3 regions of the Halomonas sp. C22 genome follow, and region 2 is predicted to be linked to each of the others. Evidence: predicted binding sites of a transcription regulator. Region 2 holds the regulator's gene; each other region holds the start of a gene.
The links. Region 2 encodes sigma-54, which starts transcription at its own class of promoters, with help from an activator protein. Its sites were predicted from a motif close to TGGCACNNNNNTTGCTNT; they were not measured.
Positions count from the first base shown of each region.

Region 1: the regulator sigma-54 is predicted to act here: its motif matches at 3,514-3,531, upstream of FEU76_RS07190 (CmpA/NrtA family ABC transporter substrate-binding protein).
Region 3: the regulator sigma-54 is predicted to act here: its motif matches at 5,111-5,128, upstream of amt (ammonium transporter).

Region 1 covers NZ_VBVC01000003.1:111,639-119,381, reverse strand. Annotated here, with positions in the region: gene cynS (cyanase) at 1-194, opposite strand, end outside; gene FEU76_RS07200 (ABC transporter ATP-binding protein) at 187-1,143, opposite strand; gene ntrB (nitrate ABC transporter permease) at 1,154-2,011, opposite strand; gene FEU76_RS07190 (CmpA/NrtA family ABC transporter substrate-binding protein) at 2,014-3,432, opposite strand; gene FEU76_RS07185 (sigma 54-interacting transcriptional regulator) at 3,733-5,691, shown strand; gene FEU76_RS07180 (TolC family outer membrane protein) at 5,839-7,311, shown strand; gene FEU76_RS07175 (efflux RND transporter periplasmic adaptor subunit) at 7,378-7,743, shown strand, end outside.
Region 2 covers NZ_VBVC01000006.1:152,504-160,246, forward strand. Annotated here, with positions in the region: gene tldD (metalloprotease TldD) at 1-58, shown strand, start outside; gene yjgA (ribosome biogenesis factor YjgA) at 94-615, opposite strand; gene pmbA (metalloprotease PmbA) at 712-2,052, shown strand; gene FEU76_RS12910 (HPr family phosphocarrier protein) at 2,059-2,328, opposite strand; gene rapZ (RNase adapter RapZ) at 2,354-3,286, opposite strand; gene ptsN (PTS IIA-like nitrogen regulatory protein PtsN) at 3,356-3,823, opposite strand; gene hpf (ribosome hibernation-promoting factor, HPF/YfiA family) at 3,828-4,136, opposite strand; gene FEU76_RS12930 (RNA polymerase factor sigma-54) at 4,234-5,649, opposite strand; gene lptB (LPS export ABC transporter ATP-binding protein) at 5,755-6,501, opposite strand; gene lptA (lipopolysaccharide transport periplasmic protein LptA) at 6,523-7,026, opposite strand; gene lptC (LPS export ABC transporter periplasmic protein LptC) at 7,023-7,607, opposite strand; gene FEU76_RS12950 (KdsC family phosphatase) at 7,608-7,743, opposite strand, start outside.
Region 3 covers NZ_VBVC01000004.1:236,893-244,635, reverse strand. Annotated here, with positions in the region: gene ygfZ (CAF17-like 4Fe-4S cluster assembly/insertion protein YgfZ) at 1-816, shown strand, start outside; gene FEU76_RS10485 (TatD family hydrolase) at 834-1,607, opposite strand; gene FEU76_RS10480 (peptide chain release factor 3) at 1,654-3,243, opposite strand; gene FEU76_RS10475 (putative motility protein) at 3,395-3,604, opposite strand; gene FEU76_RS10470 (NAD(P)/FAD-dependent oxidoreductase) at 3,692-4,933, opposite strand; gene amt (ammonium transporter) at 5,267-7,743, shown strand, end outside.

The sequences.
Region 1 (7,743 bases), on a different contig from region 2:
GTGGCCACGTCGCCATCGACTTCCAGCACGTCACACAGTTTATGGGCGACATCGGCACTGGCACTGTTCATGCCGTAGCAGGCTGACGCCACCCAGACCGGTGACATGCCGACCGCGCTGGCAATCTCGTCCCAGCTCATTTGCTTGCGTGCCTTGGCGGCAAGAAGGGTGTGACGCATTTCAAGCTTATCCATGACGGATCTCCTTGGGAGTAAATGTGACCAGCTTTTCTTGGGGCGGCACCGTCGTCGGTGCCGGAGTAGAGACGGACGTGGCGCTGCCTTCTGCCAGGGTCACAGGGTTGACCGGTGTGGGGTAGCGCAGGCCCTTGCCGTCGAATTCCTGGGTACGTAGCTCACTGGAGCGGTTTACCAGGAAGTCGACGAGGTAGTTGCGAATCGTATAAAAGTGGGGATGCTTGACGATCTCCGCCCGCTGGCGCGGCCGTGGCAGGTCGATTTCGACCGCTTCGGCAATCCGCGCCTGGGGGCCGTTGGTCATCAGGAAGATACGGTCGGCCAGCAGAATGGCTTCGTCCACGTCGTGGGTGATCATGAACACGGTCTGCTGGTCCTGGCTCCAGATCTTGACCAGTTCGTCCTGGATGACGCCACGGGTGAGGGCATCCAAGGCCCCAAAGGGCTCATCCAGCAGCAGCAACTTGGGCTTGGTGGCAAACGCACGCGCGATGCTGACCCGCTGGCGCATGCCGCCAGAGAGCTGGGCGGGCTTGCGGCCGACCACTTCTTTCAAACCCACCAAGGTCAGGTATTTCATGCTGTGTTCGGTGATCTCGTGCTCGCTCCAGGCGGGCCAGCGGGCACGTACGCCAAAGCGCACGTTGTCCAGCGCGGTGAGCCAGGGCAACAGGCTGTAGTTTTGAAACACCACGCCACGTTCGAGACTCGGCCCATGGATCTCCTTGCCATCCATGACCATGGAGCCTTCGGAGAACTGATCCAGCCCGGCCAGCGCATTCATGATGGTGGATTTGCCACAGCCGGAGTGGCCGATGATGCAGACGAACTCGCCCTTCTTGAGCTGAAAGCTGATGTCTTCGAAGACCGTGAGCGGTGCAGCGTCCTTGCCAGCGCCGGGGAAGCGTTTGGCGGCCTTCTGCACCTCTACAAAGGCATGACTCATGACAGGCTCCTTATTCGGCGTAGGTGACGAAACGGGCGACATAGCCCAGCGACATATCCAGCAGCATGCCGACGACGCCAATCATCAGGATGGAAAAGATCACGCTGGTCAGGTCCAGGTTGTTCCACTCGTTCCAGACGTAGTAGCCGATGCCGGTACCCCCCACGAGCATTTCTGCGGCGACGATGACCAGCCAGGCAATACCGATGGAGATACGCATGCCGGTCAGAATGGTCGGGGCCGCGGCGGGCAGAATGACCTTGAAGGCCGTTTGCAGCGGCGACAGTTCATGGGTGCGTGCCACGTTCACCCAGTCGCTGCGCACGCCAGCCACGCCAAAGGCGGTATTGAGCAGCATCGGCCAAATGGAACAGATAAAGATCACGAAGATGGTCGAGGCTTCGGCATCCCGAATGATGAACAGCGCCAGAGGCATCCAGGCCAAGGGAGAAATCGGCCGCAAGACCTGAATGAACGGGTTGAGCGCTTTATACGCCAGCGGTGACATGCCAATCAGAAAGCCGATGGGGATCGCCACCACGGCGGCCATGAGATAGCCGCTGAGCACGCGGTAAAGGGAGTAACCCAGTTGGATGCCGATCCCCTTGTCGTTGGGGCCTGCATCATAGAAAGGGTTGGAAAGCTGCTCCCAGGCCCGCTCGAAAATCGCCGACGGCGGGGGAACGCGGGCCGTTTCATCGGCCCCGCCCAGCAGCAGTTCGTACTCGCTCAGCTCTTCCGTGCCGCCCAGCAGCGGCGAGCGGTCGAGTCCTTCCCATAGCCCCAGCAGCACGGCAAGCAGGACGAAGGCCAACAAGGCAGCCCGTGCATTCAGGCTGATGTTCCAGTCGGTGGTGGTACGGTCCATGATTAGCTCCTGCGGATATCAAAGCTGGCCAGATACCCTTCGGGGTCGGTGTAGTCGAAGGTCTTGCCCATGATCTGGTAGTTGCGCGAGGTCTCTTCGGGGGCGTCGTAGCCCAGCTCGTTCATCACCGTGCGTGCTTCGCTGGCCAAAAAGACATCCCGGGCAATCTGCTGATAATCGACGCTGCCCTCGATGTAGCCCCAGCGCTTCATCTGGGTCAGGATCCAGACGGCCATGGATTGCCAGGGGAAGGGGTCGAAGTCGATCCGGTCCGGCACGTTCTGAACATTGCCCAGGCCATCGGCAAAGCGTCCTGTCAGCACCTGCTCGATCACCGTGACTGGCTGGTTCAGGTAGTTGGTCGGGGCAATGGCCTCTGCGATTTCCGAACGGTTGGCCGGGTCGGAAGAGTATTGGGTGGCATCGATGATCGCCCGCAGCAGCGCGCCGTAGGTGTTGGGGTTTTGCTGGGCAAAGCGAGCGCTGGTGGCAAAGGCGCAGCACGGGTGGCCGTCCCAGATCTCCTTGGTGAGCAGATGAATGAAGCCGATGCGCTCGAACACGGCGCGCTGATTGAACGGGTCGGGGGAGAGAAACCCATCGATGTTGCCCGCGCGCAGGTTGGCGACCATTTCGGGGGGCGGAATGACGCGAATCTGAATGTCCTGATCCGGGTCCAGGCCATGCTCGGCCACGTAGTAGCGCAGCAGGAAATTGTGCATGGAGTACTCGAAGGGCACGCCGAAGGTGAAGCCTTTCCACTGCTGCGGGTCACGCTTGTCCTGATGGTCGTTGTGCAGCACGATGGCTTGCCCATTGACGTTCTCGATGGCAGGCGTCACGAAGGCCCGCTGGGTCGAGCCTGCCCCCAGGCTCATGGCCAGCGGCATGGGGGAGAGCATGTGAGCGGCATCGTACCGGTCGTTCAGCGAGTTATCGCGAATCAGCGCCCAGCCAGCGGTCTTGATCACATTGACGTTCAGGCCGTAACGCTCATAAAACCCCATGGGGTGGGCCATGATGATGGGCGTGGCGCAGGTGATCGGAATGAAGCCGATGTCCAGCTCGGTTTTCTCCAGCGGGCCGAGGTTCTCCTTGATCGCCGCCTTGATCGACTCCATGGGCAGCAGCGTGGCCAGGGCAGCCGCCGCGGTGCCGCCACCCACCAGCTTCATGAATTGCCGGCGGTGCATGTCGCTATGGCCAAAGATGCCACGAACCAGCGCGCTCTCCACGACTCGGTCCATGATCTGTTCGGCATTGCTGGGCGGCGCTTCGCCACCGGCCAGGGTGGCCTGATGGGAAGGTGCGCTGGGGCGGGCAGGGTGGCACTGGTGGCAATCACACTGGCGGCCATGGATCAGCGATTGACGGTGATCGAAAGGGTTGCCGAGACTGCTGTGGTCATTGTTCTCTTTCATGGGCGTTCACCTCTCAGGAGCAAATGGGCTTCTAGCTGCGCCGTCTTGGTGCGAAACAGAGCGTTGCGGCACTGTTTCGTTAGTGCGACTTGTGTGCCACAACCGTCCGTTTTGTTTAAAGATTCATAAATTCAATGAGTTATGGTATTTGGTGGAATCTTGGAGGCCATGCTTGAAAACAACGATTTTTCGTTAATAACGATATTTCGTTGTTTAAATGACGAAATATCGTTATTGGCCCGTTGTTTGTATGGGTAGTGGGTATGTCGACGCCATCGCCAGGAGATGCAGATGCCCCCCATGCCCATGACGACCGAGCCGTTGATGAGCGAGCCGTCGCTCAAGCTCATGGCCAGCCATGCCCCGCTGGCCATGCTGGTGATCGACCCGCTGGCCGATGAGCTGGTGGCTGCCAATGCGGCGGCCTGCCAACTGTTGATGCTGGAAGAGGGCGATTGGCGGGCGTCGCCGTTCAGCCATCGGTTGAGTGCCTCCTTGCCGCTGTGGGTCAGCTTTACCGATGAGGTATTGACTACCGGGCAGGCGTGGTCGGATGACCTGGTGGTGCTGGACAGCGTGCGTCAGCCACGCCGGGTAGAAGTCTTCGGTGAGCGTTTGCCGGACACCCCGCGGCTGTTGTTGACCCTGATCGACCGGCAGAAGGCCGAGCAGCGGCGCGCCCGGGCCGAGCTGGGGCGTCAGCATCGCCAGGGGGATGTAGGGTGGCAGCGCGTCGAGCAGGTGTTCGAGCGAATCGAAAGGCAGAACCAGCTGATTCTCAGCGCTGCCGGAGAGGGCATCTACGGGCTGGATGCGCAGGGCAGAACCACTTTCGTCAATCCAGCGGCCGAGCGCATTCTGGGCTGGAGCACCGAGGACATGGTGGGCCACGATGCGCATTTGATGTTTCACCATACCCATGCCGATGGCTCGCATTTCCCGGTGCAGCAGTGCCCCATTCATGCCTCGTTCAGCGATGGCCAGGTGCACCACGTCGACGATGAAGTGTTCTGGCACAAGAACGGTGAGGCGATTCCCGTCGAGTATACGAGCACCCCCATTTTCGAGATGGGGCGGCTGGTGGGGGCCGTGGTGCTGTTTCGCGATATCCGCGAACGCAAACGGGCAGAGCAGCAGCTGCGCGATGCCCTAGAGGAGGTCGAGTCGCTGAAGCGGCGGCTGGAGCTGGAGAACGAATACCTTCAGGAGGAGATCAAGGCAGAGGTCAATCACCGCAATATCGTGGGCAACAGCCCGGCGGTGGCCAAATTGATCCAGCAGATTGCCATGGTGGCGCCGACCGGGGCCAACGTCTTGATCAGCGGTGAGTCCGGCACGGGCAAGGAGCTGATCGCCAGGGCCATTCATGCCGGAAGTGGGCGCAGCGACCGGCCGCTGATTCGGGTCAACTGTGCCGCCATACCGCGAGATCTGTTCGAAAGCGAGTTCTTTGGCCATGTCAAAGGGGCCTTTACCGGGGCGATGCAGGATCGTCCGGGGCGTTTCGAGCTGGCCCACGGCGGCACGCTGTTTCTTGACGAGGTAGGAGAAATTCCGCTGGAGCTGCAGAGCAAGCTGCTGCGCGTATTGCAGGATCAGCAGTTCGAGCGAGTGGGGGACAACCGCACCCGAGAGGTGGACGTGCGCGTGATTGCGGCCACCAACCGTGATTTGAAAGAGATGATCGACGCCGGGCATTTCCGAGAGGATCTCTATTTCCGGCTCAACGTGTTTCCCATCGATTCAGTGCCGCTGCGCAAGCGCATCGAGGACGTGCCCTTGCTGGCGCGACATTTTCTGCACCGCGCCTGCTTGAAGTTCAACAAGCCGGGCGTGCGTATTCCTCCGGCTCAATTGGAGCTGCTGACCCGCTATCCATGGCCTGGCAATATCCGCGAGCTCGAAAACGTCATCGAACGACAGGTGATCGTGACCCAGGACCGCCGACTCTGCTTCGACGACCTGTTGCCGCCTGAGCCCAGTGTGCCGGGGCAGGTCATGGCGGAGCGTGACAAGGGCGCCGAGCCTCTTGCCGAGACACCGATGACCGAACAGGCGCTACAGCAGCACCAGCGGGACAACGTGTTGAAGGCGCTGGCAGCGACACAGGGCAAGATCTCTGGCGCGGGCGGGGCGGCTGAGCTATTGGGCGTCAAACCGACGACGCTGGCCTCCCGGCTGCAAAAGTGGGGCATCGACCCGCGTCGATTCAGGCGTCGTGAATGTAAAAAGCCCCCTGCCAACGGTGCATTGGACTAAGGTAAAAGGTGCTGGACTGGGCAGGCACTTTGTACACACAAATTCGCCAAGTTCAAGGCTAGCATACATACATGAATGTAACTATAATGCCCACTCTTTCAGACTGGCGCTGCGCGTCTTCCAACGTTGACACCTAGAGGCAATCCCATGCGACTAGCACACTGGGCAGTCAATGCCCCTTTACGCCCCTTGCTACTGGCCGTGCTGACCTCCTCCTTCATTCTGCCTGCCCAAGCGGCCGACCTGGTCACCATCACCCGCGATGCGTTGAACAACAACGCTGCCCTTGCCTCGGCACGCGCCGAATTTTCTGGCGTGGAAGCGGGCCGGGACGTGGCGCGCGGCGGCTTGCTGCCTCAGGTGAATGCCTCCGGTAGTGTCGTGCACAACCAGCAGTACGAAAGCCAGGGTTCTGCGCGGGGGGCGGGCGTCGGCGTGGGTGCCGACCAGGCCGCGGTGGGGGTCAGCGATGACCGTTACAACACCGCATCGCTGTCGTTGGAAGCGACTCAGGCGCTGTTCAATGCCGTGACGCGCCAGGAGCTCAACCAGGCCGAGCGCCAGATCGATCAGCAGGTCTACCTTTTGGCCGCGACGGAACAGCAGCTGCTCATCGACGTGGTCAGCGCCTACTTCGATATTCTGCGTGCCCATGAGGTTCTGGAAGCGCGTCAGGCGCAAGAGCGCGCCATTGGCCGCCAACTGGAACAGGCCCGCGAGCAGTTCGAGGTCGGGCTGATTGCGATTACCGAAGTGGAAGAGGCGCGGGCCAGCTTCGACCAGTCTCGGGCCGACCGCATTGCCGCCGAGAGCAGCCTGCAAGTGGCGTTCGAAGCGCTGGAACAGTTGACCGGGCAGCGTTACGCCAACATCGATGCCTTGGGCGACGCCATGCCGATTGCGCTCCCTGCGCCCACCGACCGTGACTATTGGGTCGACCAGGCACTGGAGCGCAACCCGCAGGTACTGGCCCAGCGGGCAGGTATCGAGCTGTCTCGGGCCGGTGTGGAAATCGCCCGGGCAGGGCGTCTACCCACCGTGCAGGCGTTCGCCAACTATCAATACTCGGACAGCGACAGCGATGTGGTCAGTGGCTACAACTCTTCTAGCCAGGTAGGCGTTTCCGCCAACCTGCCGATTTACACCGGTGGCAGCACCAGTGCGCGTATTCGCCAGGGCACCTTCCAGCTCGAAAGTAGCCAGTACGACTTCGAGTCCCAGCGCCGCACCACGATTCAACAAGTGCGCTCGCTGTACACCCAGGTCAGCAATAACGTGGAAACCGTGGATGCTCGCCGCCAGGCCATCGTGTCTACCCGCAGTGCTCTGGAAGCGACGCGCGCAGGCTACGAAGTGGGTACCCGCAATATCGTCGATGTGCTGAATGCCGAGCAGAACCTCTATAACGCCATCGCCAGCTACGCCGAAGCGCGCTACGACTACGTGGTGAATCTGATGTCGCTGCGCCAGCAGTCGGGCATGCTGGACGTGGCGGCCATCGAGGAAGTCAATGCCTGGCTGACCGGTGACAGCGTCAACTTCACCCTGCCTGAAAGCAACGCGCCTGATACTTACCAGCGCGCGATGGACATTGGTGCTCCTCCTACCCCAGGCGCCTGAGAGCGGCCAACGGGGGCACGCCTGCGATCCGTCAACGTACAGAAAAAATGAATGGGAATTCGACGCATGAAAAGAGTGATGCACTCCACCCGGGCGAGCCTGGTGACGCTGATCGCCGTGCTGGCGCTGACCGCTTGTGGCCAGGAACAGCCGTCCCAGGAGCAGCAGGGCCAGCAGCAGGAAGCGCCACCCCACGCGGTGGAAGTCGCTGAAGTAAGCCGTCAGGACATTCCGCTCAACAAGTCCTATCCTTCGCTGCTGCGTAGCGACAGTGAAGTCACGCTGGTGGCGCGGGTCAACGGCTTTCTGGAAGAGCGGCATTTCGAACCCGGGCAAATGGTCGAGGAGGGAGATCGCCTCTACACCATCGAGCCGGACTTGTACCAGGCCACGGTGAACCAGCGTGAAGCAGACCTGCAGAGCGCCCGGGCA
Region 2 (7,743 bases):
TGGGCAGCCCACCCTCAAGCTGGACGAGCTGACCGTCGGTGGCACGCAATCCGGCTAGTCAGACAGCGCAGCTCGTCATCGTTGGTGTGGGGGTCAGAGCGCCAGCGTATCGCGCAAGTGCTTGAACAGCTTGCGCGCGCTGGTCGGCGGTTTACCTTGCTCACGCTCCTTGCGGGCGTTACGCACCAGCTGACGCAGGGTCTGGCGGTCGGCATCGGGGTAGTCGGCAAGGAACAGGTCGACGGCGTCGTCACCCTCGTCGACCAGCCGATCACGCCATTTTTCCAGTCGATGAAAGGCATGGTCGCGCTGCTCTTTCTCTTGCTCGATGGCATCGAATACCCCCTGGATGGCGGCTAGATCCTCCTTGCGGATCAACTTGCCCACGTACTGCATGTGGCGGCGGCGGCCTTCATGGGAGCGGATGCGCGAGGTTTCCTCGATGGCCCGCAACATATCGTCAGACAGCGGAAAGCGGGCTCGTTCGGCGGGTTTCATGGCAATCAAGGTTTCGCCAAGCGCCTGAAGAGCATGCATTTCACGCTTGAGCTGGGATTTACTGGGACGCTCTTCCTGCTCGTCAATATCGAGGGGCTCGGGGCGTTGCTTAGGCATACAGACACTCACTGATTTGGATTCGTCGGCAGCATTATATCAGGCTGCGACCATAACATTGATTCGCCAATGCAATTGAGGCGAAAAGGAGACCACATGGCACAGGCATTTGATGCAGCAGCGCAACAGGCGCTACTGGCGCAGCGGGCGGAAGAAGCCCTTGGCCTGGCGAAAACGCTGGGCGCCGATGCCGCTGAAGTAGGCGCCAGTGTCGACCAGGGGGTGGGCGTCAGCGTACGGCTCGGCGAGGTCGAGACCGTCGAGCTTTCCCGTGACCAGGGAATCGCCATTACGGTCTACGTTGGCCAGCGCAAGGGGAGCGCCTCCTCCACGGATGCCAGCAGCGCCTCGCTGCGCGCCACGGTGGAAAAGGCCCTGGCAATTGCGCGCTATACCGGCGAAGACCCTGCTGCCGGGTTGGCAGACGCTGCGCTGATGGCGACCCGGCTGCCGGATCTCAAGGTGCACCACCCGTGGGCGCTCTCGACCGAGCAGGCCATCGAGCTGGCGCTGCGCTGTGAACAGGCGGGGCGCAGCGTGTACGGTATTCACCAGTCCGAAGGTGCCTCGTTGTCCAGTGGCGAGGGCGTGCGGGTCTACGCCAATAGCCATGGCTTTCTAGGTACCCAAAAGGGCAGCAGCCATTCGCTGTCCTGCATGCTGATCGCCCAGGATGACAAGGGTATGCAGCGCGACTATGACTACACGTCGGCACGCAATCCCGTACAGCTGCGTGACCCGGAGGACGTCGGGCGCGAAGCGGCCGCACGCACCCTGCGGCGGCTGGGTGCGCGCAAGCCGCCCACCGGTACGTTTCCCGTGCTGTTCGACCCAACCCTGGCCGCAGGCCTGGTAGGCCACCTGATGGGCGCGTTGGCGGGCGGGGCGTTATATCGTGAAGCATCGTTCTTGTGTGATCGCCTGGGCAGCCCGCTTTTCCCGGAGTGGATGGGGCTGGAGGAGCGCCCCATGGAAGTCGGCGCCACGGCCAGCTCGCCCTTCGACGCCGAGGGTGTGCAGACCCGAGATAACCGTTTCATCGAGCAGGGCAGGATCGCCAGCTACATGCTGTCTGCCTACAGCGCGCGTCGCCTGGGTATGCAGTCGACGGGGAACGCTGGCGGAGCGCGTAACCTGCGTCTGTTGGCCCCGCTGACACCGCGTCACGAGCTGTTGCAGCAGATGGGGCGGGGTATTTGGGTCACCGAGCTGATGGGGCAGGGGGTCAATGCTGTGACGGGTGACTACTCTCGCGGTGCGGCCGGTTTCTGGGTGGAGAATGGCGAGGTACAGTACCCCATCGAAGAGTTCACCATTGCCAGCAATCTCAACACCATGTTCGCTGGCCTGATGGGGATTGGCGATGATACCGATACGCGTGGCAGCATTCATACCGGCAGCTGGCTGGTGGACGCCATGACGGTGGCGGGCAGCTGACGAGGGTTACTGATCCTCGTCGAAGCGGGCGTCGAACAGGGCCTGGATGGCATCGAGGGCCTGGTCGGCGTCTTCACCTTCTGCGGTAATGGTGAGTGACGTACCGCAGGGGGCCGCCAGCATCAGCAGCGACATGATGTTGGCCGCATCGGCCTTTTGCTGCTGTTTGTACACGTGAATGCGGGCTGAAAACTGCTGGCCGCACTTGACCAATTTGGTGGCGGCGCGGGCATGAAGGCCGCGTTGGTTGGTCAGCGTTAAGGTTCTTTCAGGCACTCTGGTTCCTTTTTGCCGAGTGATATCAGGGCGACGTCGTGTCGCTGGGAGGGGTGGAAGAAGCGGCATCGACGGTAGCGGGTAATTCGCTCAGCGTGTACTGCAAGCCCAATTCCCGGTGTCTGAGCTGAATAGCGCCAGTGCGCTTGACCAGCGATTGCGCCAGTTGCTCGACCATGTAGACAGAGCGATGCTGTCCGCCGGTACAGCCAATGGCCACGGTCATATAGCTGCGTTGACTGCTTTGGTAAGCAGGTAGCCATTTCTCCAGCCAGGCATGAATATCGTCACGCATGTCATCGACGATGGGGTAGCCACTCAAGAAGGCCTTGATGTTGGCGTCGCGTCCGGTGAACTGCCGCAAGCTGGGGTCCCAATAGGGGTTGGGCAGGCAGCGCACGTCGAACACGATATCGGCATCCATGGGTACGCCCCGTTTGTAGCCGAAAGATTCGAACGTCAGGGTCAACTGGTCACGCCGCTGATGAGCAACCTGATCGGTGATGCGGCGGCGTAGGTCGTGTACCGAAAGACGCGACGTATCGATCAGCAGGTCAGCCAGGTCCCGAATCTCGAGCAGGGTTTCTTCTTCCTTGTTGATGGCCTCTTCCAGGGTCATGTCGCTATCCCGCGTCAGCGGGTGGCGCCGACGGGTGGCCGAGTAGCGCTCCAGCAGAATGCGAGCGTCCGTGGTCAGGTAGATGACCTGAAAACGGATCTGACGCTGGCGTAGTTCTTCCAGCAGAGCAGGCAACTGTTCCAGTGCAGTAGGCAAGTTGCGCGCATCGATGCTGACGGCCAAATGAGTACGCCCCCCCTGTTGACGCAGTTCATCGACCAGCGAGCCCAGCAGCATGGCAGGCAGGTTGTCGATGGCGTAATAGCCAAGATCTTCCAGAGCCTGTAGGGCGATGGACTTACCGGACCCTGAACGGCCGCTAATGATCACCAGCTGCATAGCGCATCTCTCTTGGCTTGAGAAGGAATAGGGGGTTACCGACGGCCTTGCTGCCCGGCAAAGGCTGCGCTAGGCAGCCTGCTCGCGAATCTTGTCGGTCAACAGCGTCAGCAGTTCACGCTGGCTGCTGACATTGCGCAATTGCTGACGTGTGGCTGCGTCGTTCATGATCGTGGCGACCTGACCCAATAGCGCCAAATGCGTATCATCGGCTTCTTCGGGTACCAGCAGCACGAACACCAGATCGACGGGGTCACCATCGATGGCATCGAAGTCGACGGGTTCGGCCAGCTTGAGAAAACCGGCAATGGGCGTGCTGCAGTGAGGACTGCGTGCGTGGGGAATGGCCACGCCATTGCCGATGCCGGTACTGCCCAGCCGTTCACGGCCAATCAATCGACTGAAGACTTCCTGGCTATCCAGGCTGGGCGTGTTTTGAGCGATAAAGGTGCTGAAAAACTCCAGCACCCTTTTTTTGCTGCCCCCGGGCACGTCGTACAGCACGCGCTCCGGGGGGAGAATGGTTTCCAACGTCATCGGGTTAACGCACGCCAGCGCCTTGGGCGCGGGCTTGTGCTTTTTCCTTGTGTTTTACGAGCTGACGGTCGATTTTGTCCGCCAGGGCGTCAATGGCTGCGTACATGTCGTTGTCCAGCGCTTCGGCATGAAGGTCGGCTCCTGCTGCGTGCAGGGTGCAGGCGGCTTGCTGGCGCTCCTTTTCAACAGATAAGGTGACCTGGACGGTCGTGATGTTGTCGTAGTGACGTTCAACGCGTTCCAGCTTTTCGTTTACGTAGTCACGCAAGGCGTCAGTCAGTTCAACGTGATGACCAGTGATGTTTACTTGCATTGACGTGCTCCTTATCCATCGGACTGTACTTCGATTGTAACCCTTTTTGGGCCATTGCAAAGCCCTCGTCGAGAGTTTGTTGGGCGAGAGCGTTTAACTAGCGTAAACGACGGCGCTCACTCGACGAAGGTATACCCATCGACTCACGGTACTTGGCCACGGTGCGGCGGGCCACGGTAATGCCGCCCGCTTCCAGCAGGGTGACCAGACGGCTGTCGGAGAGTGGCTTGCCCGGAGGCTCGTCCTGAATCAGTTTCTTGATGCGTGCTCGAATGGCCGTGCTGGAATGGCTGTCGCCACCTTCCTGGCCGCTGACTTGGCTGGAGAAGAAGTACTTGAGCTCGAACACCCCGCGCGGGGTATGAATGTATTTCTGGGTAGTGACCCGCGAGATGGTCGATTCATGCATCTCCACCGCTTCGGCGATATCGGCCAGAATCAGCGGTTTCATGGCTTCTTCGCCATGCTCCAGAAAGCCGATCTGCCGAGCAATGATCTCGCGCCCCACGCGCAGCAGGGTGTCGTTGCGGCTCGAAAGGCTTTTGATCAGCCAGCGAGCCTCCTGGAGATGCTCTTTCAGAAACTGGTTGTCCTGGCTCTTGTCGGCGCGTTTGATCAGGCTGGCGTAGTCGGGCTGAATACGCAGTCGAGGCAGCGCTTCCGGGTTGAGTTCCAGGTGCCAGCCCTCGTGATCGTGGCGTACCACCAGATCTGGCGTGACATAGCTGTCGTCGGTGATGCCGTAGGCGCTTCCAGGCCTGGGGTCAAGGCTGCGAATTAAACGGATGACATCGTCCAACTGCTCGTCGTCGAGGCTCAGGCGTCGCTTTAGCAAGCGCATGTCGTCCTTGCCGAGAGCTTCGAGAAACTGGCGTACCAGGCGTTTGGCAGGCATCAGCAGCGGGGTGTCTTCGGGCAGCGAGGCCAGCTGCAGCATCAGGCACTCCCGCAGGTCACGGGCAAATACTCCGGTGGGTTCAAACTGCTGAAGGCGCAGCAGGGTGTTTTCGACCTCGCGCTGGCTCAGGCCGTCGTGGCCTTGTGCCTTGAGCCCCTCGCGAATGTCGTTGAGAGGCTGGGTCAGGTAGCCGTTGGCATCCAGCGCATCGATGAGGCTTTCGGCGATGGCATGTTCACGGGAGGAGAAGTCGGTCATGGCCAATTGCCAAAGCAGGTGACCGTGCAGGCTCTGCCCCGCCGCCTGACGCTCGAAGTCCGGGCCTTCGCTGCTGCCGCCCATGCTCCCCATGTCCTGGTACGTGTCGGACCAGTCGCTGTCTACGGAAAGCTCGCTGGGGATGCTGTCTGCCCACTCGGCTTCCTGAGGCTCGCTGACGGCCTGTTCGCCAAACTCATCTTCCTGCTCGAGCATGGGGTTGGCATCCAGCGCCTGCTGAATTTCTTGACGAAGGTCCAGCGTCGATAGCTGAAGCAGCGCAATGGCCTGCTGCAGCTGAGGTGTCATGGTCAGCTGTGTGCCGATGCGCAGTTGAAGAGAAGCTTTCATGACCATCTGAGAACCACTCGTTAATCAGAAAGCTCCACCCTAGAGCGACTCTCCGTTTGGTGCAAGTGCAATAAGCATGCCACTAAATAAAATGTCTTCGTGGGCCATTGTTTAAAGCCGGAAGTCGGCGCCCAGATAGACGTCGCGTACCTTCTGGTTATTGAGGATTTCCTGGGGGTTTCCACTGGCGATGATGTGTCCGTCGCCAACAATGTAGGCAATATCGCAGATATCCAGAGTTTCACGCACGTTGTGGTCGGTGATGAGGACGCCAATATGACGCTTCTTGAGGGCGCGTATGATCGATTTGATATCGCCCACGGAAATGGGGTCGACGCCGGCAAATGGTTCATCCAGCAGAATGAAGGCAGGTTCGGTGGCCAGCGAGCGAGCGATTTCCACCCGCCGCCGCTCGCCGCCCGAGAGGCTCATGCCCAGGTTGTCGCGAATATGGGTGATGTGAAAATCTTCCAGCAGAGATTCGAGCTTGGCTTCTCGGCTGCTGCGGTCGAGCTCACGACGCGTTTCCAGAATGGCCATGATATTGTCGGCCACCGACAGTTTGCGAAAGATCGATGCTTCCTGAGGCAGGTAGCCGATGCCTGCCAGGGCACGCTCATGCATCGGCGCCCGGGTCAGGTCGAGATCGTCGATGCCCACTTTGCCAGCATCGGCCTTCACCAGGCCGACGATCATGTAGAACGAGGTGGTCTTGCCTGCGCCGTTGGGGCCTAGCAGGCCAACGACACTGCCTTGGGCAATTTCCAGGTTGATATCCTTGACCACGCGGCGGCGCTTGTAACTCTTGGCCAGATGCTGTGCATGGAGCGTCTTGACCGCTGCAGTGTCGGGGCTGATGGCTGTCACGAGGGGCTCTCTCTATTGCTCGGGCTGTAAGGTCATGCGGATGCGTTGCGGTGCGCTGCCGCTGACATCGGAGCGTGCTTGGACCACCCCGCGGTCGATGAAGTATTCGAGCCGTCCACCCTGGAAGCGATCCCCTTGCTGGGTCAGTTCGGCCTGGTCGATCAACTCTACACGCCGCTCGGACACATGGTAGACGATGCGCCGCGCCCAGCCTTCCATGGGCGTCGTCTGGTCTTCCAGCTGGTTGCGCAGGTAGGCACGCTCGCCCGTGGCGACGGCCCGGGAGAGCTCGCCCGCCTCGTTGCGATGAATTTCGACACGCTCTCCGCGCAGCTGCATTTCACCTTGGCGAATGTCGACGTTGCCGGTATAGACCGCCGTGCCCGCACGTTGGTCCAGGTCCAGGCGGTCGGCTTCCACTTCAACGGGGGCCTGTTGTTGAGCAGCGGCAGGCAGTACGCCTACCACCATGGGAACGGCAAGGGCGAACAGTGCCGTACGAAGCAGGGCGTTCATGGCGACTCCTGAGAAGATTGGGGGGCGGGCGGATGCACGCCGCGCACGTTATCGATCAAACTGACACGGCTGTCGTCCAGCCAGACATCCATGCGTGAGGCTTCGATGCGTTGAGGTGGCTGCTGCAGTACCACAGGGGTGTCGCTCCAGGCATGACGCTCCAGTCCATCATAGTGCAGCAGGTCGGTATCCAGCTGCCAGCCTTCGTCCGGCGCCAGCAGGCGCGCGGATCCGGCCAGGGTCAGCGCCTGGGAGTCCATGTTCAAGGTGCCGGTGTCGGCAATGGCCAGCCATTCACGCTGCTCGCTGTCGAACAGGGTGGCGCGTGGTGACGTCACGTGGGTCATGGCCGCCTGCGGGGTATGTACCAGACGCGGTGCCACCAAGGATTGCTGAAGCGTGCCGTCTTCACCGAACAGGGTGATTTCGGCATTTTCCAGCACGTGTCCGGGCTCTTGGGCCTGGGCCTCGGGGTCTACTTCACGCTGTTGAGGGGCGCGTGGGTCCAGCCACACCAACAGCCCACCCAGGGTGATGACCAGGCCCGACAGCCAGACGCGTTTTCTCACCCTGATGCCCATTCAGACGGAACCGTGCAGATAAGTGTCGAGTACGGCGTCCCAGTGCCCCTGGCTGGTGAGCAGCGTGTCACAGATTTCGCGCACGGCGCCATGCCCGCCCAGGCGATCGGTAATCCAGTCGGCGTGGGTGTGCATG
Region 3 (7,743 bases), on a different contig from region 2:
CATTTCGCCCCCCTGACCTGCTTTTGCACTCCCAAGGGGCGCATGCTGGCCAACGCCCAACTGCTGCGCCTGGCGCCACAGCACTATCGCCTGATTCTCGACGCCTCGCTGGCCGAGTCTCTGGCCAACCACCTCAAAAAATTTGCTGCTTTCTACAAGACCGAGCTGACGATTGCCACGTCCGTGACATTCGTGGGCAGCAGCGCCCCCGACGCCACGCTACTGGAGCAGGCAGGCGTGACGTTGCCCGATCAGGCCTATGCCCACCATACCAGCCCTTCGGGCACCGCCCTGCGCATGCCGGGCACTCCTCGCTGGCTGCTGATGCTGGAAACCACACCCCCAGAGCATGTTTCGCAAGAGGGGCAACAGCAAGCCTGGCAGCTGGCAGATATCCGTAGCGGCCTCGCCTGGTTGACGGCGGCACAGCAGGATCACTTCCTGCCACAAATGCTCAACTGGGAAGCGCTGGGCGGCATCAGCTTCAAAAAGGGCTGCTATACCGGGCAAGAAGTCGTCGCTCGGGCGCACTTTCGCGGCCAGGTCAAAAAACGCCTGGTGCATGCGCACGTGAGCGCCAGCGCATTACCCCAGATAGGCGACAGCCTGGTGGATCAGGAAGGGAAAGCCTTGGGTGAAGTCGTCAACAGCGCGTTCAGTGACGAGCAGCAGATAGAGTTGCTGGCGGTCATGAATACCAAAGTGGCGGAGGAGCAGATCTCCGTCTACTGGCAAGCGCAGCCAGTGAGCCTGCACGCGCTGCCTTACCCCGTCGAGCGCCTGGACCCTGAAGCGCTAGCGGCTCAATTGAGCTGACACCAGCGGGGCAGCACTCACAGGCCAAAAATGCGCGCAGCGTTGGCACTGCTCAGCGCTGCGACGTGTTCCAGCGATTGCTGACGCAGCTTAGCCACCTGCTCAGCGACGTGCTTCACGCGCGAAGGTTCATTGCGCTGCCCTTGGAAGCCACTCAGCGGCATATCGGGGCTATCGGTTTCCAGCACGAACCCGTCATCCGGCAATGTGGCCACCACACGATGCAGGCGCTGAGCACGAGCGTAGGTGACGGCGCCTCCCAGCCCCAGTACAAACCCCGCATCCAGAAACCTTGCGGCCTGCTGGTAAGAACCGGCAAAGGCATGGATCATGCCGGGCCTCGCCAGTGCACATTGATGAAGCCGCTTGGCCACGTCATCGTTGGCCTTCACACAGTGCACGACGGGGGGAAGCTGACAACGGCTCGCGATACCGAGCTGGGCATCGAAATATTCCCATTGCGGCGAGAGACTCTCGCTGAAGCGGCCATCGATACCACACTCGCCAATCGACACCAGGGCGGTTTCTGGGCGGGTCAACTGCTGCTTGACCAGCGCCTCCAGCGCCACCAGGTCATCGGTGTGATGCTGAGCAATGAAATAGGGGTGAAGCCCGAGGCAGATACTGACCCCTTCGCTCTCGCCCAGCGCCAGCACATTCTGCCAGCGCTGGCGCACCGTGGCAGGCACGATGAAACCCGTGACGCCCACGGCCCTGGCCGCGGCAATGACGGCCTTTCGGTCTTCATCGAACTCCGCGGCATCCAGGTGGCAGTGGGCGTCAATGAGCATAGCAAGCGCTCTCGTTTGGGTAGGCGTCTTGAGGCGAGTCTTGAGATTAGTGCTCTCGGGTCGGCTGGAAACGGATATCCGGCCAGCGCTCCTGGGTCATTTGCAGATTGACCCGGGTCGGGGCGATATAGGTCAGGTAGCCACCGCCGTCGATCGCCAGGTTGGCACTTGCCTTGCGCTTGAACTCTTCCAGCATCTTCGCATCGTCACAATAGACCCAGCGAGCCGTCTGCACATTGACGCCTTCGTAGAGACAGTCGACCTTGTACTCTTCCTTCAAGCGGTGTGCAACGACGTCGAACTGCAGCGTACCTACTGCGCCAAGAATCAGATCATTGTTATCCACCGGCATGAAGACCTGAGTAGCCCCTTCCTCCGATAGCTGCTGCAGGCCTTTCTGAAGTGCTTTCATCTTCAGCGGGTCTTTCAGGCGCACGCGCTTGAACAGCTCCGGCGCGAAGTGCGGGATGCCCATGAAGCGCATGTCTTCACCCACGGTAAAGGTGTCACCAATCTGAATGGTGCCATGGTTGTGCAAGCCGATGATATCGCCGGGCCAGGCCTCCTCGACGTGGGAGCGGTCCGAGGCCATGAAGGTCAGCGCATCGGCAATCTTGACGTCCTTGCCAATGCGCACATGGCGCATCTTCATGTTCTTTTCGTACTTGCCGGAACACACCCGCAGAAAGGCAATGCGGTCACGGTGGTTCGGGTCCATGTTGGCCTGGATCTTGAAAACGAAACCGGTAAAGCGATCGTCCTTGGCCGTGACTTCTCGAGTATCGGTCTCGCGGGGCTGGGGCGATGGCGCGTACTCGACGAAGCCGTCCAGCATTTCACGCACGCCGAAGTTACCCATGGCGGTACCGAAATAGACCGGGGTCAGCTCACCACGACGATACGCTTCCAGGTCGAACTCATGGGAAGCGCCGCGCACCAGATCGACTTCCATGCGCAGCTCTTCGGCCTGCTCTTCGCCCAGAATCGCATCCACCTCCGGGTTGTCCAACCCTTCGATACGCTTGTCGTCAGGGATACGGCTGCCCTGCCCCTGGGTATAGAGGTGAATCACGTCGTTGTAGAGATGATAGACACCCTTGAAGTGCCGCCCCATGCCAATGGGCCAGGTCATCGGGGCACATTGGATATTGAGCACCGTCTCCACTTCATCCATGACTTCGATGGGATCACGAATATCGCGGTCCATCTTGTTCACGAAGGTGAGGATGGGCGTGGTACGCAATCGACACACTTCCATCAATTTGATGGTGCGATCTTCGACACCCTTGGCCCCGTCGATGACCATCAGTGCGGAGTCGACGGCGGTCAGGGTGCGGTACGTGTCTTCCGAGAAGTCCTCGTGTCCTGGAGTGTCCAGCAGGTTGACGATGCGTCCGCCGTAGGGGAACTGCATGACCGACGTCGTCACCGAAATGCCCCGCTCCTGCTCCATCTTCATCCAGTCGGACGTCGCGTGGCGATCATTGCGCTTGCTTTTCACCGAACCGGCCATCTGAATGGCGTTTCCGAACAGCAGCATTTTTTCGGTGATGGTCGTTTTACCGGCGTCAGGGTGGGAAATAATGGCAAAGGTGCGGCGTAGCTCTGCTTCGCGCGCTAATTGAGCGTCAGACATGGAGTTCTCTAAATAGGGGGACTGCGTAATAACCAAATAAGCGCCAGACCAGTGGCGGGGTGCGCCTATGGTAACGCAACTCCCTGCCTGCGGCATACCAAAGCAAAAAACGCCGACAAGGTCGGCGTTTGGGGATCAAAAAGCGAGAGCTTCAGGCGAAGGTGTTGATCTGCGTACCGACGCTACCTTCCTGAGCAAGCTCAGGCTGCGCTGCCGCATCGGCCGAAGCCAATACTTCCGTGACCTGATCGGCTTGCTGCTCCAGCGCATCTCTGAACATTTGCATCTGCGCCTGCTCGACCGTTTGCGCCTGGTTCATGTAAAGCGCAGTGCTGACCGTATTACTGACCGCGACATCCATTGCGGAACCTCCATCTGGCGGAATTTCATCTACAGCCTAGCAAACATCCCTTCCAGACGCCAAGCAAACCGGAAAGCGACCTGACATCTAGAAGCGGTCCGCGCGGAACGGTGCCATATCGATGGCTGTCGGTTTATTCTCCATCATGTCGGCCAGCAGCTGGCCGGTAGCAGGCCCCAGCGTAAAGCCCTGGTGGCCGTGACCGAACGCCAGCCACAGGCCAGGATGGCGTGGTGCAGGGCCAATTACCGGCTTCATGTCCGGCAGGCAAGGACGCGCGCCCTTCCAGGCACGTTCGTCTTTGCGATCGGCCAGCGGAAAAATGGTTCGCGCCACGCTCTCTGCCGCCCCTAGCTGCTCTTCGTCGGCAGGCGATTCCAGACGATCCAGCTCCGCTCCCGTGGTCAGCCGCACGCCTGCATTCATGGGGGCCAGAAGATAACCGACTTCCGCATCCATCAGCCAGTAATGCAGCTTGGTATCGGGCTGTGTGGCGTAGTGCATATGGTAGCCACGCTTGACGAATGTCGGGAAGTGGTAGCCCAGCGGCTTCATCCATTCTCCCGCCCAGGGCCCTAGTGCCATCACCACGTCATCTGCCGTGAAAGTGTCGGTGCCGGTGCTCACCTGCCACTGCGCCCCCTGCTGGCTGACGTCGGTGATGTCCGCCTGTACCAGCTGGCCACCCAAAGCCACGAACGACTCTGCGTAGGCTGCCACGAGGCCACCGGGGTCAGCAACGGTCCAGGGGTCCAGCCAATGGATGGCTCCGATGATCTGCTCTCCCAGCTGGGGCTCTTTTTCGGCAACCCCCTGGCGGTCGAGCACCGCAAACTGCACACCATAGAGATCGCGGGCTTCCTCTGCTTCCTTGACACGCTTGGCCAGCTTCTCGGGGGTTCGATAGATCTCCAGCCAGCCCTCGCGACGTACCAACGCATCGGCACCTGCCGCTTCGATCATCGGCGCGTGGGCGTCGAGACACAGCTGAATCAGCGACGCGTACTCCGGGACGATCTTCTTGTAGAGCCGCGACGACGAATGATGCCAATAACTGAGCAGCGGAGAAGCCGCCTTGACCATGCCGGTGGGCCGATAGCGAATATCGACACGACGGTTGGGCAGCACGCTCAAAATGGTTTTCATATCGCGAGGAAACGGATACGGCCGTACCGCCTCACGCTGGATGATGCCCGCGTTACCGAACGAGGTTTCACGACCAGGCTGGCGGCGATCGATCAAGGTGACCTGAAAACCGCGCTTTTGCAGTTGCCAGGCGATACTGACGCCGACCATCCCTGCCCCTAAAACCACTGTTTGACGCGCCATTTTGATGCACTCCTCATTGAAAGATGATGCCACTACCAGCCCGTCCTGGCAGCGCCGCAACATATTGAAAAATATCACCAATCAAACAGCAATTACACAGTCATAAATACTGTTTTAAATCATCATTTCAGTTTTTATTAACGTAAAAATCAAAAATAAGGATGAGTCCACTAGCCACGGCACGACAATTGCTTCATTCACGTTAGCAGTGCTTGAAGCGCTCGTCACGCTGACGGGGCTGCCTGCCTCGTCACTCGACGGTGATCCCTTCACCTTCCGACAAAGCACCAAATTAGCGCATACGCCGCACCATGCAGCGACAAGGAGAGGCAGATGACAGTGATGCTGGAAACAAGGCTTCTCGACACTTTATGGGTCCTTTGGGCCGCCGCCATGGTGTTCGTCATGCAGGCAGGCTTTCTGTGCCTGGAAGCCGGCACTACCCGTACCAAGAACGCCATCAACGTCGCCATGAAAAACCTGGCCGACTTCGCGGTTTCGGTGACGGTTTTCTGGCTGATCGGCTTTGGCATGATGTTCGGTGTTTCACAGGGGGGTTGGCTGGGACTGTCGTTATTCGGCTGGGAAATGGAGGCCAGCAACGCCTGGCTGATGACCGTGTTCATCTTTCAAGCCATGTTCTGCGCCACCGCAGCCACTATCGTGGCGGGCGCAGTGGCGGAGCGCATGCCTTTCCTGGGCTACCTATGGACAGCCTTCTGGATAGCACTATTGATCTACCCAGTGTTTGGCCACTGGGCGTGGGGAGGCTTACTCGGTGGCACGCCTGGCTGGCTGGCCGCTCGTGGATTCGTCGACTTTGCCGGAGCAACGGTAGTGCATAGCGTGGGCGGCTGGGTGGCCCTGGCCGCCGTCCTGGTGATCGGCCCCCGCACCGGGCGCTTTCGCGATGGCGTTCATGCCAACCCGTTCCCGGCGGGCAACCTGCCGCTGGCCATGCTGGGCGCACTGTTCATGATTCTGGGCTGGTTTGGCTTCAATGGCGGCAGCACCCTGGCCATGAATAGCGCCATTCCCGGCATCATCGCCAACACGCTGCTGGGGGCGGCTGGCGGCATTCTGTCGTCCATGCTGATGGGCTGGCGCATTCGCCGCTATGCCGATGTGATGTATGCCATCAACGGTGCCATTGCCGGTCTTGTCGCGGTCACGGCAGGCGCTCATGCCCTGTCGCTGCACGCGGCCTTCATGCTGGGCAGCATTAGCGGCGTGCTGATGGTGGCGGCCAGTGAGTGGCTGCTCAAAAAACGCATCGATGATGCCGTAGGCGCCATTCCCGCCCACCTGGTCACCGGCATCTGGGGCACGCTGGCACTGCCCTGGGTGGCTAACCTGGAGGCGCTGGGAACCTCGCTGAGCCGCTGGGAGCAGTTTCATGTTCAGCTCATGGGCGTGATCGTGTGCGGCGCATGGAGCTTTGGCGTCGCCTGGCTACTGCTGCAAGCGAGCAAGCGCATCATGCCTCTGCGGGTTTCACCGGAGGCAGAGAAAATGGGGCTCAACCTGGCAGAACACGGTGCCCGGAACGAACTGCATCAACTTCTGGAACACATGCGCCAGCATGAGCGCCAGGGGGACATGCGCCAGCGCATCGATGCCGACCCGTTTACCGAGGTAGGGGAAATCGCTGCCAGCTACAATCGAGTATCCGCCGCGCTTGAGCGCGCCGTGGGCCATACCCGGGTCATGCTGCGTAATTTGCGTGACGGCGTCTTGACCTGGCAGGCAGATGGCACGCTCACCAGCCTCAACCCCGGCGCTGAAGCACTGTTCGGCGTTCAGGCACAGCAGCTCGTCGGGCAACCCATTACCACGCTGCTTCCTCATCGGCCATTGACCCCCGGCACACGTCTGGAAATCAAGCGACGTACCGAAGACCAGCAAGTGCGCTATCTCGAAATCCAGGTCAGCGAGGGGGCTGCGGGGTCACACTCGGAACGTTCAGGCATGGTGCGGGACATCACCGAGCGAAAACTGCTGCAAGAGCAGCTGAATCGAGAGCGCGACCTTGCTCGCACCACGCTCGCCTCCATTGGCGACGGGGTGATCACCTGCGATGCCAGTGGCAACATTACTTTCATGAACAGCGAAGCGCAGCGCCTGACCGGCTGGGACGCCAGCGAAGCCTTGAACAAACCGATTCACCGTATCTATCAGCTGCGTGACGAACATAGCGACGAACCAATCAACAATCCGGCCCGCCATGTCCTGACCCAGCACCGCCCACTGCAATACACCGACCCCGGCATGCTGCTGAACCGCAATGGAAAGCGCTACCCCATCCAGCACAGCGCCTCGCCTATTCGCTCGCGCAGCGGCATTACTCTGGGTGCCGTCGTGGTCTTTCAGGATGTCAGCCTGACGCGCAAGCTCTCCGAACAACTCAGCTATCAAGCTTCCCACGACAACCTCACCGAGCTTGTCAATCGACGCGCCTTCGAGGCCCTCCTTGCCAAGCTGCTGACACAGACGGAAAGCGACCATGCCCTATGCTACCTGGATCTCGACCAATTCAAGATCGTCAATGATACCTGTGGTCATCAGGCGGGTGACGAACTGCTCCGACAGGTGGCTCGCAAACTGAAAGCGCATGTCCGCAACAGCGATACCGTGGCACGCCTGGGAGGCGACGAGTTTGCGCTGCTGCTGCCCGACTGCCCGCTGGAAAAAGCCAAATTGATTTGCGAAGCGCTGCGCAGCGACATCGAGCAGTTTCGCTTTGCCTGGCAAGAACACACCTTCGGCATCGGTGTCAGTATCGGGCTCGTTGCCATTACTCCGACGCAACC